Regions from separate parts of the Colwellia sp. MT41 genome, predicted to be linked through region 4. Evidence: predicted binding sites of a transcription regulator. Region 4 holds the regulator's gene; each other region holds the start of a gene.

What was found. Region 4 encodes sigma-54, which starts transcription at its own class of promoters, with help from an activator protein. Its sites were predicted from a motif close to GTTGGCACGNNNNTNGNNT; they were not measured.
Region 1: fliE (flagellar hook-basal body complex protein FliE) is a predicted target of sigma-54. The motif match lies at 1,960-1,978, and genes of this name have one in related genera.
Region 2: CMT41_RS05730 (flagellar hook-length control protein FliK) is a predicted target of sigma-54. The motif match lies at 1,834-1,852, and genes of this name have one in related genera.
Region 3: CMT41_RS01110 (PEP-CTERM sorting domain-containing protein) is a predicted target of sigma-54. The motif match lies at 2,900-2,918, and genes of this name have one in related genera.

The regions. Positions count from the first base shown of each region.
Region 1 covers NZ_CP013145.1:1,346,608-1,351,333, reverse strand. The annotation lists gene fliF (flagellar basal-body MS-ring/collar protein FliF) at 1-1,398, opposite strand, end outside; gene fliE (flagellar hook-basal body complex protein FliE) at 1,544-1,906, opposite strand; gene CMT41_RS05695 (sigma-54-dependent transcriptional regulator) at 2,139-3,479, opposite strand; gene CMT41_RS05690 (sensor histidine kinase) at 3,479-4,726, opposite strand, start outside.
Region 2 covers NZ_CP013145.1:1,353,623-1,358,348, forward strand. The annotation lists gene fliI (flagellar protein export ATPase FliI) at 1-1,309, shown strand, start outside; gene fliJ (flagellar export protein FliJ) at 1,361-1,798, shown strand; gene CMT41_RS05730 (flagellar hook-length control protein FliK) at 1,990-4,089, shown strand; gene fliL (flagellar basal body-associated protein FliL) at 4,228-4,726, shown strand, end outside.
Region 3 covers NZ_CP013145.1:255,122-259,847, reverse strand. The annotation lists gene CMT41_RS01115 (FAD-dependent oxidoreductase) at 1-1,474, opposite strand, end outside; gene CMT41_RS18420 (cysteine-rich CWC family protein) at 1,611-1,826, opposite strand; gene CMT41_RS01110 (PEP-CTERM sorting domain-containing protein) at 2,002-2,808, opposite strand; gene prsT (XrtA/PEP-CTERM system TPR-repeat protein PrsT) at 3,191-4,726, shown strand, end outside.
Region 4 covers NZ_CP013145.1:3,756,430-3,761,155, reverse strand. The annotation lists gene CMT41_RS15925 (HPr family phosphocarrier protein) at 51-326, opposite strand; gene rapZ (RNase adapter RapZ) at 357-1,211, opposite strand; gene ptsN (PTS IIA-like nitrogen regulatory protein PtsN) at 1,239-1,709, opposite strand; gene hpf (ribosome hibernation promoting factor) at 1,817-2,104, opposite strand; gene CMT41_RS15905 (RNA polymerase factor sigma-54) at 2,131-3,648, opposite strand; gene lptB (LPS export ABC transporter ATP-binding protein) at 3,767-4,522, opposite strand; gene lptA (lipopolysaccharide transport periplasmic protein LptA) at 4,512-4,726, opposite strand, start outside.

The DNA of each region.
Region 1 (4,726 bases), 1.9 Mb from region 4:
AACGATGATAACCAAGGCGCCTAATACTAATTTTAGCACTTTTACAAACCAAGGTTGTTGCCAGATAGGGATCTCAGCGACAACGCCAAAATCGGGACGATTAAAATGAATGGTTAGCACTTCTAAAACATCGCCTCGTTGCAAATCAAAACCAATACTACCCTGTAATAATCGTCGAATACTAGCAATTTCCACAGTGGAACGAGGTACTAAACTAGCAACTGGAGCATCGACACCAGATTCAGTGGCTGCTGTGGCAGTGCTGGCAACATAATCAAGTGCCACAGAAACACTGACACGCTTGATAATACCGGTTTGTGACCTAGTATAACTAATCGATTCATCAAGCTCATAATTTTTAGTCGACTCTGTATGCCTTCTACTCGGCATACTTTTCTTTTGACCACCAATGGCATTTTCAGGTATAGAGGATTCAATAGGAGGTTGGTTGGTTAACGCGCCGGGGATGCCACCTAATAAGCCACCTATATTAGTGCTTTCAATACTCATCTCACTACGCAATGCTGGTAAGTCAGCGTTATAACGGCGCGATGTTTCTTCAACATTGGTAAAATCCATGGAGACATCAACTTGTGCGGTATAATTTCCTAAACCAACAATGGGGATAAGAATGCCATCAATTTTGTTTAGGTACTCATGTTCACGCTTTTGTTCAATTTCAAACTCTTTACGTGAGCGTGATGAAATCGAATTTTGTGAACCTGAATTAAGTAAACGACCGTTTTGATCAGTAACCGTGACCCGGTTTGGCCTTAAACCTTGCACGGCCGAAGCAATAATATCAACCACGGCATCAACTTCTTCATCGGATAAAATCTTGCCGCGTCGCATAGTTAACACTACAGTAGCGGATGGGGTTTTTTCGCGCCTAGCAAAGACATTCTCACGTGGGATAGCTAATAAAACTCTAGCACGGCTAATACTATTTAGTTGTTCTACCGTGTTAGCCAATTGTTGCTCTCTGCCATATTTCAATCGTTCTCGCTCAAGGCGTTGACTAACGCCAAAGCCCATATCTTGCATTAAAATATTTTCACCTTGTGAAACCTCATCGGTTAAGCCTTCACGAGCAAGTAATAACTTAACCTGTTGATATTCATCGGTAGGTACTGAAATAGTGTTATTTTCTTGACGGTATTCTACTTGATTTTCATCAAGGTAATCCATGGTTTTAATAAGCTGCTGCGTTGGTAATTTTGTCAAAATACGATACTCAGGCTCATTGGCCAGCATAATAACAAATACCGCAATAGCTAAACAAATCGCCAAGGCCACCACAATGGTAATTTGTCTTAAAATATCAACATTACCTAACGATGCAGCAAAGCCGGATTTTTGCTCTTCCATTCCCGCGCTATCAGCTTCACTGGCGATCATATCACCATCGCTATCAGCTGCTACCATTGCGTTTGTATCTGCCACTTCACTTCTCCGCTGTACTGTTTTTTACGACAAAATTTATTTAATAACTTAGGGTAACTTAATTCAGATACTCAGATTTAACTGATGTAAGCCAGTTAAATTATACTGGCATGCTCATAATCTCTTTATAGGCTTCAACAAACTTATTGCGTATTTGCACCGTTGCATCTAAGGCGATACCTGATTTAGAGGAAGCAATCATCACTTCAGCCAGGGTGACGTTAGAATCGCCCATTTCAAAGGATCTTTTCAGTTGCCCTGATTCTTGTTGTAATTCATTAACGCTATTTAAGGCATCTGTTAGCATATTACCAAAATTACTGCTTGAGTCGTTGATTTTTCCCACGCTGCTATCAGCAAGACCATTAACACCCATGGCATCAACCGAGGGTAATTTGTTACCCATAGCTTGTAGCGACATACTTTGCATTTGGCTATAGAGAGAGTTACTTTTGATATCCATAGTGCGCTCACTTTTGTCAATTTTTTTACGTTAAATTAGGTATAACAATGTGACTGCAAGCATAGTGCCAAAAACGTTATTTAGTTTTACCAAGGGGAGGGGAGCAGGAAAAAATCGAAAGCTACTTTACTAAGGGATAGCAATAATAGCTTTTGATTTTGTTAGAGCGGGGGAGAACAGTAATTTGGCTATAACTAGCTGTTAGTGATAATAGCTCGTTAGACTGAATAAGCTAGGCGGGGATTTCTATACCCGAGTCGCGCATTTTGGCAATTTTATAGCGTAAGGTACGTGGGCTAATGCCTAAGCGCTCGGCCACCGCTTTACGACTACCATGGCAGGCTTGTAAGGTATCAAGAATAATTTGATGCTCTTGCAATTTTAATTCACTACCAAGCTTATCGTCAGTGTTCGTCACTTGCTCTGGCTCTATCACTAATGCGGTATCAAAGTTTTCAATCATTAAATCGCCCGCATCAATAAGCTTGTCGGTATGTAAAATAAGTGCCCGTTGGATAACATTATCCAACTCTCTGACATTACCGGGCCAATGATAAGCATTAAGTTTACTACGCGCAGCACCCGAAAACTCAGGGATGGGATCGCCATTTTTTTGACAATGACGAGAGATTAAGTGTTGCGCCAGCACAAGTATATCATCAACGCGCTCAGCTAAGGGTAGCCAAGTGAGTGGGAAAACGTTAAGACGATAATAAAGGTCTTCTCTAAAGAGACCATCCTTTACTGCGGCTTGTAGGTCTCTATTCGTGGTAGCAATAACACGTACATCAAGACTTATGATTTTTCTGCCACCTAAGCGTTCTACTTCGCGCTCTTGCAATACCCGTAAAATTTTGGCTTGTAGCCCTATATCCATTTCGGTTATTTCATCAAGTAGAATAGTGCCGCCCTGCGCTTGTTCGAACTTTCCTGGGCAGGCTTGGATGGCGCCGGTAAAAGCACCTTTCTCATAACCAAATAAGGTGGCTTCAAGCATATTTTCAGGAATGGCCGCACAGTTAATGGCGATAAAAGGTTGTGCACTGCGTTTAGAGTGATGATGAACATACTGGGCTAACACTTCTTTACCTGAGCCACTGGGACCAAGGATCATTACCGACGCATCGGTACTGGCGACTTTTTTAGCCAAAACCAGTAATTCTAATGAGCGTTTATCGGCCACGATGGGCTCATTTTTATTCACCTTTTTGGGCGGAATATATTGACTGACCATATTGAGTAACACTTGCGGTGCAAAGGGCTTGGCAATATAGTTACAAGCGCCATCTCGCATCGCTTGTACCGCATCATCAATGGTGCCATATGCTGTCATCAGTAACACCGGTAAATTTACCTGTTTATTTTTAATACTTTTCAATAAAGATAAGCCCGACATACCACCCATTTGTACATCACTGACAACAATATCAACCTGCTGTTTTTTCAACAGCAATAAAGCAGCTTCACCAGAATCTGCCTCTACACAGCAATAACCGGCTAATGATAAGGTATCAACCAAGGCTTCACGTAAACCGGCATCATCTTCCACCACAAGAACTTTATGTTCAGCCATTAGTACTCTCCCTCTGGATTGTTTTTCATCACACTACCCTGCTCTAGCAGCGGTAATTTAATCACAAAATGTGCACCTGCACCTGCATCAGCTTCGTTAAGTAAAGTCACCTCACCTTGATGAGCGTTAACCACAGACTTCACCACAGCCAAACCAAGCCCAGTGCCTTTACTGCTTGAGGTATAGAAAGGCTGAAAAATTTTATCACGAATTTCAAGGTCTATACCTGGGCCATTGTCCTTAACACTTAAATATAAATGATTGTCTTGGCTATACACTTGAATATTTATCAAGGGGGCAACTATTTTAGCGGCACTACTTGCCGGTAAGGCGGTCATGGCATTTAAGGCGTTATGCAATAAGTTTTGCATAGCGCCTGTTAAGGCACTTTTATTGCCTAGGATATAAAGCTCATCTTCACAGTACTGTACTTTGACTTGTGCACCCGCTTTACTTATTAAAGCATCCATAGAATGCACCGCATCATCAATCAAGGCGTTAACGGCTAAAGGAGCAACAACCTGTTCTTTACCACTTTTAGAAAACAGCAGCATATCATTCACTTGCTGCTCTAAATCATGTAAGCGGGCGTTTAATTTCTTTTGAAAATCAACACGTGCCGATTCTGCTAATTTATTACTGATTAAGTTTTCACCATATAAAATTGCCGCAGATAATGGCGTACGAATTTGATGAGCTAGGGTTGAAACCATTTTACCTAATGAAGAAAGACGCTGCATCTGCGCTATTTTATCTTGTAAAAGGCGGGTCTCGGTAAGGTCGGTAATCAGAATTAACTGCCCCGGCTGAGCGCCTAAACTGGTGATTTCTAATTTAACACGGCGACCATCTTTAAGTGATATTTCATGCCAATCACCTTCACGTGGATTGAATGAACGGGCTATAACATTAAACCATGGTTGACCAAGAATAGGCTCATCGAGTAAGTCGATCGCCACTTGGTTTATCTTGACCACAATGCCATTACCGTCAAGCATAACTAAGCCTGTTGGCATAAGCTCTATTAGCTGATCTGCTAATAAGCTATCACTAGGGTGCTGTTTTTCTGAACTTGAACTATGAGCATGGTTAGTGCTAGCAATGGTATTGACAGAAAAACCAGGCTCTTTATGTTGAGTACTTTGTGCTCTCAAAGCCGCTAATTCACCAGGGAACGCTTCTTGCTCGAGTAAAGATGGTTTATTCACCTCAACGACATTAATAGCATTAAACGCGGCAATAGCGCC
Region 2 (4,726 bases), 1.9 Mb from region 4:
TCATGACTTTAAAGCGCCCGTTGCCGGTAGGTTAGTGCGTGTTGTCGGTTTAACCCTAGAAGCCGTAGGCGTGAAAGCACATGTTGGTAGTCAATGTCTTGTTGAAACAGCACACGGTGATTTACTTGCTGAGGTTGTTGGTTTTGCTCAAGACATTACCTACTTAATGCCAGAAGAAAGCCTTCGTGGTGTTATGCCTGGCGCACGAGTGTTACCTATTTCCAGTAAATTTAAAGTACCTTTATCCATGGACCTACTCGGCCGGGTAATCAACGGTGTCGGCAAACCCATTGATGGTAAAGGGCCGATAAAATCAGATGATGATTATCATCATGATAGTAAACCCATGAATCCATTATCGCGACGAGCCATCACCGAGGTACTTGATGTTGGTGTACGCTCTATCAATAGCTTTATCACCATTGGTAAAGGCCAACGCATGGGGTTGTTTGCTGGCTCAGGTGTTGGTAAAAGTGTCCTTATGGGCATGATGACACGGGGGACATCGGCCGATGTTGTTGTGGTTGGTTTAGTGGGGGAGCGTGGCCGAGAAGTAAAAGAATTTATTGAAGAAATTTTAGGTGAAGAAGGGCTTAAGCGCGCCGTTGTTGTTGCCGCTCCGGCAGATAATTCCCCTTTAATGCGCCTTAAAGGTTGTGAAACGGCAGTTCAAATAAGCGAGTATTTTCGCGATCAAGGTTTAGATGTATTGTTACTGCTTGATTCATTAACACGTTACGCGCAGGCACAGCGTGAAATTGCCTTAGCAGTAGGTGAACCACCCGCAACTAAAGGCTATCCGCCGTCAGTTTTTTCTAAATTACCGCAATTAGTTGAACGTGCCGGCAATGGCGGTGAAGGGCAAGGCTCTATAACGGCATTTTATACGGTATTAACCGAAGGTGATGACTTACAAGACCCTATTGCGGATGCGGCGCGCGCTATTTTAGATGGCCATGTGGTCTTGTCTCGAGAGTTAGCCGATGCAGGACATTACCCCGCGGTGAATATTGAAGGCTCTATATCACGGGTTATGCCTATGGTCACTGATGACGAACATCAAGATTTGGCCAAGCAATTAAAGCAAATGTATTCCCTTTATCAGCAAAATAAAGACCTTATTGCCATAGGTGCTTACACCAAGGGCAATGACCCACGCATTGATCAGGCGATAAACGTGCTACCAGTGATCAACTTTTTTTTACAGCAAAAGATTACTGAAATTATTCCTTATGAGCAAAGTATTGCTCAGATGAAAGAAATTATTGCTGCGGCACATGCGCAAAATAAACAGCAAGCAAAGAGCTAGTTGTTGGTATAGATACAAAAGTATTGACTTAAAAGAGTACAGCAGATGGCAATGAAGCAACTTGATACCATATTAAAGTTTGAAAAAGACAACGAGCAACGTTGTGCCGATCAATTGAAATTAGCTGAAAATGAGTATCAACAAAATATTACCCGTTTACAAGGTGTGGCAGACTACCGCTTAGAATACATGAAACGATTAAGTCAACGAGCAGAGCAGGGCTTAGACAGTGCCACTTATAGACATTACCATGCTTTTATCGCCAAACTTGATACCGCGGCCAAGCAGGTGGAAATTGCTATGCGACAAGCCAAAGCACTGGTTGAGCAAAGTAAAAGTATTTGGCTTAAACAAAGGCAAAAGGTGAAAGCCGTTGAGCTATTACGTGATAAACGTTTGCAAAAAATGGCGGTAGCAGCACAAAGAGCTGAACAAAAAATGTTTGATGAAATAGCCACTCAACAATTTGTTCGACGCGCTTTACGTTAGTTATTTTGGCTATAACATCCGTTATAAATTTAATAACTGGAATGATTATTGCTTTACATAGTATAGAGACCAGCTAGCAAAGCGCTAGTACAGAGTTTATATCGCGCACAGATGAAAGTTACCGTGGCAATAGTCAGTAATAGACAGTGTGGTTTTTATTATTTTAGCTAATTTCAACGATTGGAATAACTATGCAATCAGCAAACGTTTCACCTGTTTTTTTATCACAAGATACTGATTTAAAAACCAAAAGTAATTCGGTACCTTCCGGTGAACGAGCTGATGAGGCCGAATTTTCTCGTTTGGTTGCCCAACATGTCAGCGATGAAAGTAACGTCACCAGTGATAAAGAGTCTCAAGGAGAAATTGCATCAGCTTCGGCAACGCTTGGTAATGATGTTGCCGCCAACGGCAAAAATGACACAGATGAAGTCAAAAGTCGCCAAGAAAGTGACTATTCAGCGGAAGTTCTCGCTGATAGTGCCAATCAAGATAATAGCGAACACTCGTCCGCAAATAATATTTTGGTGACAGCGGATGATAAAACTACAGCAAACTCAGCTAATAATGACGCCTTAGCTGAGTCTGAGCAGTTTATTGCACTGCTTTATAATAGCGATCAAACGTTAACTAATACGGCCGAAAAATCAACAAAGAGTGAGCCCGTTAATAGCCAACAAATTATTCAAGCCAACAAGAGTAAAGTCGGTATTGCCGAGGCTAAACAGGATACCAGCGCAACAGACGCTGATGAAAAGGGTAAATTAAATGCACGAAATACTGTTGAACTTAGCTTTGAACATAAGCTCAAGGCGTTTTCAAAAGAGGAATTACTCGCTCAAAGCCAGCTAAAAAATGTTGATTTTGCGCAGCAACCAGGCGAGCAACTACTAAAAAATTACCAACAATCACTGCAAAGCATCAGCAACAATCAAAGTATAACTAGCGAGCAGTTAACGAATGCCCAGTTAACTGCAGCTCAACTGAATAATAATAAAGTAAGCGATTTAGCGGCCAGTATTTCAGCAACCAATAAAAGCCAAATTACCGAGCAAGTAGACTCGGGTTTATACCAATTGCCCGTTGAGCCTATTGGTAATGATAAGCTAACCGCCGCAGAGGTACAGCTTCTTGCTAAAGACCCATTAGCAAAAGACCCATTAGCAAAAGAGTCATTAGCTAAAACTAAAGCGCCCCTAAGTGAAAAAAATGTCACTTTATCAGCCAAACCCCCAGGTAAAAATAGTGCTGAATTGCCAGTTTCCCCATCGGATGCAACTGAAAAACAGGTACCTTCTGTTACTAAAGTAGCGAACCATACACTCGAGGCTGTGCCAAATAAAGCCAGTAAGAATGAGCAACAATTCGCTGAAAAAGCCGAGTTAGAGACTAGCTCGGTTCACTCAATATTAAGTAATATTAGTGCCGATAAAGCAATAGCAGAACGAACTACACCGGCGATAATACCGCATGAAATTACCGCTAAAGAACAGCCCGTAGCTGTTCAAGCTAAACAAGTGAACTTGAGCAATGCTCAAGTTCAAGGGTTGCAACAGGCTCAGCAGCAACAAGCAATACAACTTGTCAGTAGTGAGCAACAAGCTATTGATGATACTGAGTATGCTGAAGCTCTGCTGTTGTCACAAGAGCAACCGGTCGAGCAAGGCATGAAAACAACCAGTAAGGTTAGTGACAATCTTGCCACACGTTCTTTCTCTGAGTCACAAGCGTTAACCATGCAAGCAACACAAGCCAAACAAAGCACTGATGCCTATATTGAGCATCAAGCAGTTGAAGTGCTAAGTCATAATGTTGCCAGTGATATCGCACAAATCCAGAAAAACAAGGTGCAACTGCAGCAAGAAAGCATCGCTATTTATAGAAAAGATTTTGCCGATGCGGTAAAAGATAAAGTCATGATTATGATCAGCCAGAAGTTACAGCAATTTGATATCATCTTGGACCCACCTGAGTTTGGTAATATGCAGGTACGCGTTAATTTACAAGGTGAGCAAGCTACGGTTAATTTTGTCGTGCAAAACCAGCAAGCAAAAGAAGCATTAGAGCAGAATATGCAGAAATTAAGAGATATGTTGGCGGAGCAGGGTGTCGATGTCGGCGACGCTACTGTTGAGCAACAAAGTCAGCAGGAAAATAATGATAAGAATAATTTAAAGCAAGGTAATGACCCAGCAGCATTGTTAACTAAGGTAGACGAAGACGAGCATACGCTAGCTTTATCCGCTAAGTTGTTCGATTCTTCGACAACGGGCGTAGATTACTACGCTTAATTGACTAAAATGAAGTTAAGTTGGTGAAAACACATTGGCTCGAAGACTATTCAAGGATATAGTCTATCAATAAATACTATGTCATTCATTAGTCACTATTATTTTGACTATTAATGGCGGTAAATTTAAAGGATTCTCATGGCAGACGAAAAAGAAAATGGTAAAGAAGGTGAGTTAGAGCTAGATAACTCAGGTAAAAATAAAAAAATGATCATCATCATTATTGCTGTCGTGGTTTTACTTGTGGGCGCAGCAGCGGGTTACTTCTTTATGAGTGGTAGTGATGCAAGTCAAGCAGACATTACCGCCGCATTAGATAGTGAGGGCAGTGAAGCTAAAGTAGTTGAAGCTAGCTCAAGCGCTCATTTGGGTACCGCTTTATATGTGCCAATGCCTAGAGCCTTTCGTTTTAATGTTCCTGGCGCAGCACGCGACCGTTTTGTCGAAATACGTGTGCAATTACTTGTTCGCGGTGGTGATAATGAAGAGAATGCCAAAATGCATATTCCGTTAATTGAAAGTACTTTACTGAGTGTTTTCTCTCAAGCCAACGCTGATGATTTGGCAACAAGTGCCGGAAAAATCGCTTTAAAGCAGCAGTCATTAGCGGCTGTTCAAAAAATCATGACAGATGTCG
Region 3 (4,726 bases), 840 kb from region 4:
TTGCCAAAGCAATAGGGTAATCACGCTGTTTGGCTAAGGCTATAGCATGTTCAGTGACTTCGGCAGCAGAACATTGCAGGCTTATGGGGAAATAGTGTTCCGTTAAATATTTGCCCAGCTCTAACTCGGCAACTAAGCCGCACTCGACTAGGTTTTTCAATATAGCATCGGCAGCGGCTAAGGCCGATGAGGCTTTAACAATTTCTGCGCGGGCGTAATGTTGACCATAAAAAGAGACATCAGCAGTACGTAAATCTGCATCTTCTCCTGGGATTTGCTGAGCACCAAATAACGGCTTTGCCGCTACCACTGCTGTGCTAAAAGCGGGGATAAACTGGGCAATATGGGCAATAGACCCTAAGGTTCTATTACTTATCAGCTGCTCAGGCCACTGTTTATCAATTTTTTCGATAAATCGTGGTGCTAATTTTGGCTGGGCACTTTGCTGACAACTGGCCACTAGGCCTTGGTCAAACAGGGTAATGTCTTGGGTCATACCATGTAGTTGAAAATAGCCATCTGGGTATGGCGTTAATTGCGCCATCCCTTGCGGAGTACCGCGCTCGCCATAAAAGACAACCTCAGGCCATAAGCCTTGGCATTTAGACCAATGAGCAACATAAGCGGCTTTAAACTCCACCATACGTTGCCGCTTAGCACTTACCATGTCATCAATTTCACCACTTTTAAAACCACAGGCATTAATCACATAATCATAATACTGATGGCTAATAACTTGGCTCTGTTGGTGCTGAGTTGACACTTGCCAACCTAAAGAATTTTCTTGCTTAGTAATAGCGATAACTTGGCTGTTAGTATGTAAATGACAGCTGGGCAAACGCGCTATCGCTAAATTGGTAATAGCAGCAAAACGAAATGCTGATAAGCCATATTCTTGTACTAACAGCACTGGAAATTTAAGACTGTCTAATTCAACATGCTGGGCAAAGGCGACTAACCAATCACTGTCATTTTTTGCCACGCTTGGTAATGGTATATCAAGCAGTGCATCAAGCTCTGCCCGCGAGTAAAACCGAAAGTAATGCTCTGGTTCACCTAGTACCTTGTTGCTCTCATCTTGAGCCACTAGCTCAGCATATCTGGCGCGTAATTTTTCTAGGCGAGGTAATAGATCTTCTGGTTGGCCATGATCCGTTTTAGGCAGCGCAATAAGTGTCGGGCGTATATTGACACTGTGTGGATATACTTTCACGGTATCTATCGATTGCTGTAATAAAGTAAGACACTGCTGATCACAAATCTCACGATACAAGTTACCGCCAGCATGTAAATGGCAAATAGGTGGGCCATTGACTAAACTGGGGCCTTTTTCTATCAGTGTGGTGTCTAAGCCGAGTTCAGCAAATCGTAAAGCTATGGTGGAGCCAGCAACACCACCACCAATAATGGCAATTTTAGCCTTTGAGCTTAGTATTGATTGATTTACTGCTGGGCTTGCTTGGGATTTATTCATAAAGGTAACAAGATAATGCTTTCATAGGGGGATTTTACTATCCTGAGCGTTACTTTCGTAGTGCTAAAAGATAAATAATTATTATTCGTAGGTGTTTTTATTTTTACAGCGAATAAAACAGGTGTCATAAAAACTGTTACTCGGCACTATGATTTAACGTTTGTTGCTGTAGATGACCTCTAATACAAGCATTACAGACACAACTTATGTTTCTAAGATGAGTAGGAATCTTTGCCAAAAGTGCTTCAGCTACTTGGCTATTCATACACCAGCAACCACTGTTAGCGTTAACATCGCAACGATTATTTTGCTGACATAAAGGGCAAATACTATCATCATTTTTAGATGTCATAAAAGTTCAGTAAATATGTGTGTTAGGGGTAATAGCAAACGGTGATATTAACAGCTTTACCCGTGTTAGTACGTGTTTTAATGCGTATTTTAGCGCATAAAAAAACGACCCTTAGGTCGTTTTTTTTCATTCATTTTTGTATCTACAACTTACCTAAGCTACATACACTCATGAACTAGGCAGAAAAATCATTTGCTTTTTTGCTGCGGATTTTAGCCATAAAAGCAAAGGCTAATAACATAAGTAACCCTGTTGCTGGCTCTGGCACACTAGTAGGACGATTAACACTAACTACACCAGCAACGATATCATTGGCACAAGACATGGCCCAACTAAAGGCTAATTGTGAAGCATTTTGAAAAGCATCAATGCCACTGACGTTAAAGCTAAAACTGATCACATCATAATTATCATAATTAGCACCCGTGTTTTGTCTATCAACAGACCAAGCACTTTGTTGACCTGTACCTGGAACGATATCTCCAGCCATGACTTGGCCCTCTTGTACGCTGCTAGAATTATTATGAAATTCTTTTGCCGTTAACGTAGAGCTGATTTCAGTTAAAGTACCGGTATTATCCCAGTGACTCTTTTCCCAATATTTCTGACGTTGTCTATCCGCATCAGACAAAACAAAAGCATAGTCAAAAGGTGAATTAGCACCATCAGTGCCAATAAGTAAATCACCTAAAACAATGTTGCCATTAGATTTCCATTGCCAATCTGAATCATATTGCCAACTTGAACCAGTACTATATTCATTATTGTAATCAACAAAGTTGGTATAAATATCAATAGTAATTAAACCGTCACTTGCCCATTTTACATCCATTTTGTCAATTTCATATTTCCAACCACCAACGGCATCATTATTTGCATCATCAATCGTGGTATTAACAAAAAAATCAGCGGCGAATAAATTAGCCGATGAAAATAAAGCAGTTACTGCAAGAATTTTAAATACATTTTTAATTAAAGTCATAGTCTTAATACTTTATCGCTTTGAGAGTTAATTACCGGTTAACCCGCCATTTATAGCAGTTTAACCATTTTCTTATATTACATAATACAGTAAGCAATTATCGTACCATAAATTCAATGTCGCCATTTAACAACACCTTAAGCATGTTACCTTGTTGAGTTCAGCGGGTAAAGTTTTCTGGTGTAAAAAAAACCGACAATCATTGTTAAATTTTTGCTAATTAATTTATATAAATGTTTTTTAACTAAGTCACTATCAATGTTACTATTTTAATAATTAATGTCTTGCAATAGATTTACAGTTAAACCTCAGGCAAAGCACCTAGTAAAGTAAACTAGTATGCATAACCACCCTAAAAACAGATTATTAAAATCGGTATAACATGAATATAAATAATAGCTTAATAGTTGCTTTACTCTCTCTCTCGTTCATTACACCTTTAACATTGGCAAACGAAAATCTTGATGCCAGTTATGAACAAGCCTTAATTGCTTTTCAAAATGATGAGTTTGCTAGTGCTATTATCCATTTAAAAAATATTATCCAAGCAAACCCTACACATATGCCATCGCGGGTGTTAATGGCACAAATACTCATAACTCAAGGCAATGGCTCGGCAGCACAAATAGAACTCGATCGAGCCAGAGATGGCAAGGTTGATAACGACCGATTAATTACCTTGTACGGGCAAGCTTACCTTTTACAAGGAAAATATGACCAAGCATTAGAAATAGCGCAACTTGGTCAGCGTAACAAGCAAATTGAAAATGAGTTATTACTCATTAGAGGACAAGCATTTATTGGCAAAAAACAATATAAACTAGCTGATAAAGCGTTTATTGCCGCACTCAGTATGAAACCTAAAAACCAGATAGCCTTATTAGGTAGAGCACAAATTGCTTTTCAAGAGTCCAACGTTAATAAAGCACTCGCTTACATTGATTTATCTCTTAGCAGTGTTAAACCATTTATCAATGGTTGGGTATTAAAAGCTAAAATATTACATCGCTTAGGCGATCGCCAAGGGGCATTACTTGCTATTAATGAAGCGCTCAAGATTAATGATAAACACTTATCCGCTCGTTTAACCATAGCTATGCTGCACATTGAGTTGCAAGAGTATCAACAAGCCGTTGCCCATGTGGATTTTATTCTGGCGAAAATTCCCAATGAACCGAGAGCGGGTTATTTAAAAGCCATTATCAATGCCAGCATGCCGAATAATAATAATGCTGCTAACAACAAACTCACCGAGGTAATCGCCACCTTATCCGCAGTACCACCTGAGGTGATGAAAAACACCCCTGATTATTATTTTTTAGCTGGACTGACCAATTTTCAATTTGGTAACTTAAATGATGCCCATCGCTACCTAAGCTATTACCTTAATTATGTTGAGTATGATATTGATACTGTACGCATGCTCGCCAGTATTGAAATACAACAAGGCGATTTAAATTCTGCCCGTCACTTACTCATCAAAACCAATGTTGCTCGTCCAGGTAATGCTGATATTTTAACACTGCTTGGCTTAACCTACTTACAATTAGAAGATAGTGCCAAGGCACAATTTTACTTTGAAAAAGTAGTGGATAGTTACCCCAATTCTACCGTTAGCGTAAGTAACTTGGCGCGCAGTAAAATGCAATCTGGCGATTATAAAGCAGCCATAGAGGCCTTATCAGCCATTAAAGATAATAAAATTAATGGCACACAAATAAAATTACTCTTGATTGATGCCTATCAAAATACCCAAAAATATCCTTTAGCTATCGATATTGCCAAATCCTTGGTAGCAGAATTCCCCCAAGATAGCTTTTTTCAGCAACGCCTAGGCATGCTCTATGGCTTAAACAGAGAACTCGCGTCAGCAAGAGCGGCCTTTGAGCAAGCTTTGGTGTTAGATAAGGCAAATATT
Region 4 (4,726 bases):
TTTTTATCAGCTTTTTAATCTTGAGATAGATACTTTTTTAGTCGATTTTTTTATTCAGCTTCATCAAATTTATCAGAAATAAGTTGGCATATTTCAGTTAACGCTAGTTGTGCATCTTCGCCTTGTGCGGTGATATTAACTGTTTTTCCTTGGCCACCAGCTAATAGCATCAGCGCCATAATACTCCCTGCATCGGCTTTTTTTCCCGCTAATTCTAGGGTGATTTGTGCGGAAAACTTTTGGCTTAATTGTGCAAGTTTAGTGGCTGCACGAGCGTGCAAACCCAACTTATTACAAATGGTCACTTGTTGGGATTTTTTTGGCAATACTATAGCACCCATTATTCTGCTCACTTATTAAGTTGATTTTATATGAATATCTCTATGGTGCGTTTGAATATCTTCGCGCTCTTTACGGAAATTCTTGGCTAACATTTCTGCGATATAAACTGATCTATGTTTGCCACCGGTACAACCAATAGCTATAGTGACATAACTACGATTGTTGCGTTCTAAGTGTGGTAACCATGTCATCATAAAACTGTTAATTTGCCAAATAAACTTAGTGACTATCGCTTGGCTGGCAAGAAAATCTTTGACCTCTGCATCAACCCCTGTTTTGCCCTTCAGTGATTTCTCCCAAAAAGGATTAGGTAAAAACCTCGCGTCAAAAACATAATCGGCATCGATTGGAATACCGTGTTTAAAACCAAACGATTTAAAGACCAGTACCATGGAACCGGTCTTTTTGCCTAAAATCCTTTCCCTGACTAAATCAGCAAGTTGATGAGGGGTAAGTTGGCTAGTATTTATGTATAAGTCAGCATTCGTTGATATCGGCTCTAATAATGACTTTTCTCGGGTAATCGCTTGCTCAAGGGTCATATTCTCCTTTATAAGGGGGTGCAAACGACGTGTTTCACTAAAACGCCTGATTAAGTCTTTATCATCGGCATCAAGAAATAAGGTATTAACGTCTACTGCTCTAGGTAAGTAGGCAATGATTTCAGGAATATCTTCGGGATCTTTTGGTAAATTTCGTACATCTAAACTGACGGCAACGTTTTCATAGTCATTGATAACCGTATGGATTAATGCCGGTAAGAGGTTAATTGGAATGTTATCGACACAATAATAACCAAGATCTTCTAATACGCGTAGGGCAACTGATTTACCCGAGCCAGAGCGGCCACTAACTATGATTAGTTTCATTCTTATATCTTATATCCGTGTACTTTACTATATGGCATCTAGGGTATTACTAGCTTGTTGAATTAGGTTATAGAGTGCTTGATTATCATGGCATTTGCGAACTCGCTTAATCATCTTTTTATTACTAAATAATTTAGCGATACTTTGTAGGGTAATTAAGTGTTCTTTACAGCTATTTTCCGGCACAAATAAGGCAATAAAAACATCTACATTCCTATTATCTATGGCATCAAAATCAATAGCTTGTTCTGTTGTTATTAACACTGCGACAGCTTTATTGGCATTAGGTAATCGACCATGGGGTATGGCAATGCCGTTTCCTATGCCGGTACTACCCATTTTTTCTCTATTAAGTAAACTTTCTAGCAGATCATCTTGTTCTATATCACCGATTTGCTTGGCAGCGAGTTGACAAATTTTTTCTAAAATACGTTTTTTACTGGTGATTTCTACATCACAAGTGGTACAGCTTGTTGTTAATATTTCTGATAATTGCATAATGGTGTTAATTATTTTAGGCGCCCAACTGTGCTAATTCATTTAGCTTAGGGCGCCAGATTTATCGGCTTTAATTACTTTAAAGCGTATTCATGATTTAGCTAAGCTTAGTGCTGAGCTATCTTACCTTTATACTTAAGGATTTGTCGATCAAGTTTATCAACTAGAGTATCAATAGAAGCATACATGTCGCCGTTAACTGCTGAGGCAAACACTTCACCGCCATTAATATGGATATTGGCTTCTGCTTTTTGGTTAAGCTTTTCTACGGTAAGTACGACATGAATATTATTGATATGATCAAAATGTCGTTCTAGTTTTGAGAACTTGCTATCAACATATTTTCGTAATGAACTTGTTACTTCTACATGATGGCCAGAAAGATTAATTTGCATAAGCATGATCCTTTTATGGTAGTGTTTTAAAGTAAACTCTTACGTTGGTTTGATGGTGGTATCGCTAATGATTCTCGGTATTTAGCAATAGTCCGTCGCGCCACTTTTATTCCCTGCTCGGCCAGTATATCAGCCATTTTGCTGTCACTTAACGGTTTAGCAGGTGTTTCCGCTAAGATAAGTTTTTTAATTAAAGAACGAATTGCGGTCGATGAACATTCACCACCATTTTCGGTACTAACATGGCTGGAGAAGAAGTATTTTAACTCAAAAATCCCTCTTGGTGTGTGCATGTATTTTTGCGTGGTCACTCGAGATATGGTGGATTCGTGCATATCAACAGCTTCAGCAATATCATTGAGCACCATAGGAAGCATGGCTTCAGCACCATGCTCTAAAAATCCTTGCTGACGCTGAACTATGCAATTGGACACCTTGAGTAAGGTGTCATTACGAGATTCTAAGCTCTTAATAAACCATTTGGCTTCTTGCAAGTTTGATCTAATAAATTGACCATCATTAGTTGATGATTTCATTGTTTTAGACATGGCCGCATATTGCTTATTAATAGAGAGTTTTGGTGCCGTGTCCGAATTTAACTCAACCACCCAGCGACCATTTTTCTTTTCAACGGTAACATCAGGAATAACGTATTGGTTATTACCTTTAATTACCGCATCACCTGGACGAGGATTTAAGCTTTGAATTAAACGCATAACTTCACGCAGTTGATCTTCTTTTAATTTGGTTTTACGCATTAACTGACGGTAATCTCGGTTACCAAGTAAATCAATATGTTCATTGATAATGAGTTTACTTTCTTTCAGATAAGGGGTATCAGCACTAAATTGATTCAACTGAATAAGTAAACAATCAGCAATTGAGCGAGCAGCGACGCCAATAGGGTCAAACATATTAATACGTTTTAAGACCGCTTCAACTTCATCCTGCTCTAGCCCTTCTGTACCGACACTTTCTAGAATTTCTTCTGGTGATACGGTTAAATAACCGGCATCATCAACTGCTTCAATAATGGCAATAGCGATGGTTTTATCGGTATCAGTGAAAGGCGTTAATTCCATTTGCCACAATAGATGATCTTGAATGGAGTCCGTGGTTTCCCCTTGATAGGTATAATCATCGGCAGGGCTACTAACTGCGCCGGTATTTGAAACGCCAGCACTGTAACTTTCTTCCCAGGTGGTATCGATATTTAGTTCTTCGGGTATTTCCTTTTTTTCCATGGCCTCAGTGGTACTGATTTCGTCAATACTTGCTGGTTGCTCTTCACTCCCGTCACTTGTTGTCAGCTCAGTGTTAGTTTCAGAGACACTGGTTGTAAATGCTTCTTCAAGATTGTTTTCATCGCTAGTATTTTCATTTTCAACTTTTTCATCAAGCTCAAGTAATGGATTGCTCTCTAATACTTCTTGAATTTCTTGTTGTAATTCTAACGTTGACAGTTGCAACAGCTTGATTGCTTGTTGCAACTGCGGAGTCATGGTTAATTGTTGTCCAATACGGAGCTGTAGTGTAGGTCGCATCTAGGTTATATGATTTCCTATTTATTATTCTTAGTAGTTATAGTTTGCTAATCTATCACTACTTTGCTCTTAAATTGTTCTGCTTAAAGCTAGTCATTTTCGCTTTAGTATAGCCTTACTATAGCGTGAATTGTTCGCCAAGGTATACATCTCTCACTTTTTGATTAGCAAGAATTTGCTCGGCATTGCCTTGGGCAATTATTTCACCGTGGCTAACGATATAGGCATGCTCACAAACGTCTAAAGTTTCTCTAACATTATGGTCGGTGATTAATATACCTATGCCGCGCTCTTTTAATTGTAATATTATTTTTTTAATGTCGCCAACCGAAATAGGGTCAACACCAGCAAAGGGTTCATCTAATAAAATAAATTGTGGCTCAGCCGCTAATGCTCGGGCAATTTCAACGCGTCGTCTTTCACCACCTGACAAGCTCATGCCGGTATTATCTTTGATATGACAAATATGAAACTCTTCTAACAGGTGTTCAAGTTTTTCCGCGCGTTGTGTTTCAGTAAGCTCTTTACGTATTTGTAAGATAGCCATGATATTATCACTAACGGTGAGTTTTCTAAAAATTGATGCTTCTTGCGGTAAATAACCTATGCCCATGCGGGCTCTTTCATGCATAGGAATAAGTGTTAAGTCTTGGCCATTGAGTTTGATAGTGCCACCATCATTGGGGACTAAGCCAACAATCATATAAAAGGAGGTGGTTTTGCCAGCGCCATTGGGTCCTAATAAGCCAACTATTTGCCCAGCATTAACTTGTAAACTGACATTTTTAACAACCTGTCTATTTTTATAGGACTTAGATAAACCCTCGGCAATTAACGTGTTTACCGAGGGTTTACTATCGATATTAGTAGCCACTGCCATTACCTTTTTTATCTGCTTCTTGCTCAATTACGTTATCAGCGGATTGTTCCGCTTTAGACTTTTCGTGAGTTTCTTTTTGTTTCTTTAATATTGTTGGTTGCAGTATGGTGGTAACAGACTGGTTATCAGAGCCCTGTGCTTCTAGTTTTTCGCTTAAGGTATTATAAGTGATTATATCACCACTGACCTCACTACCCG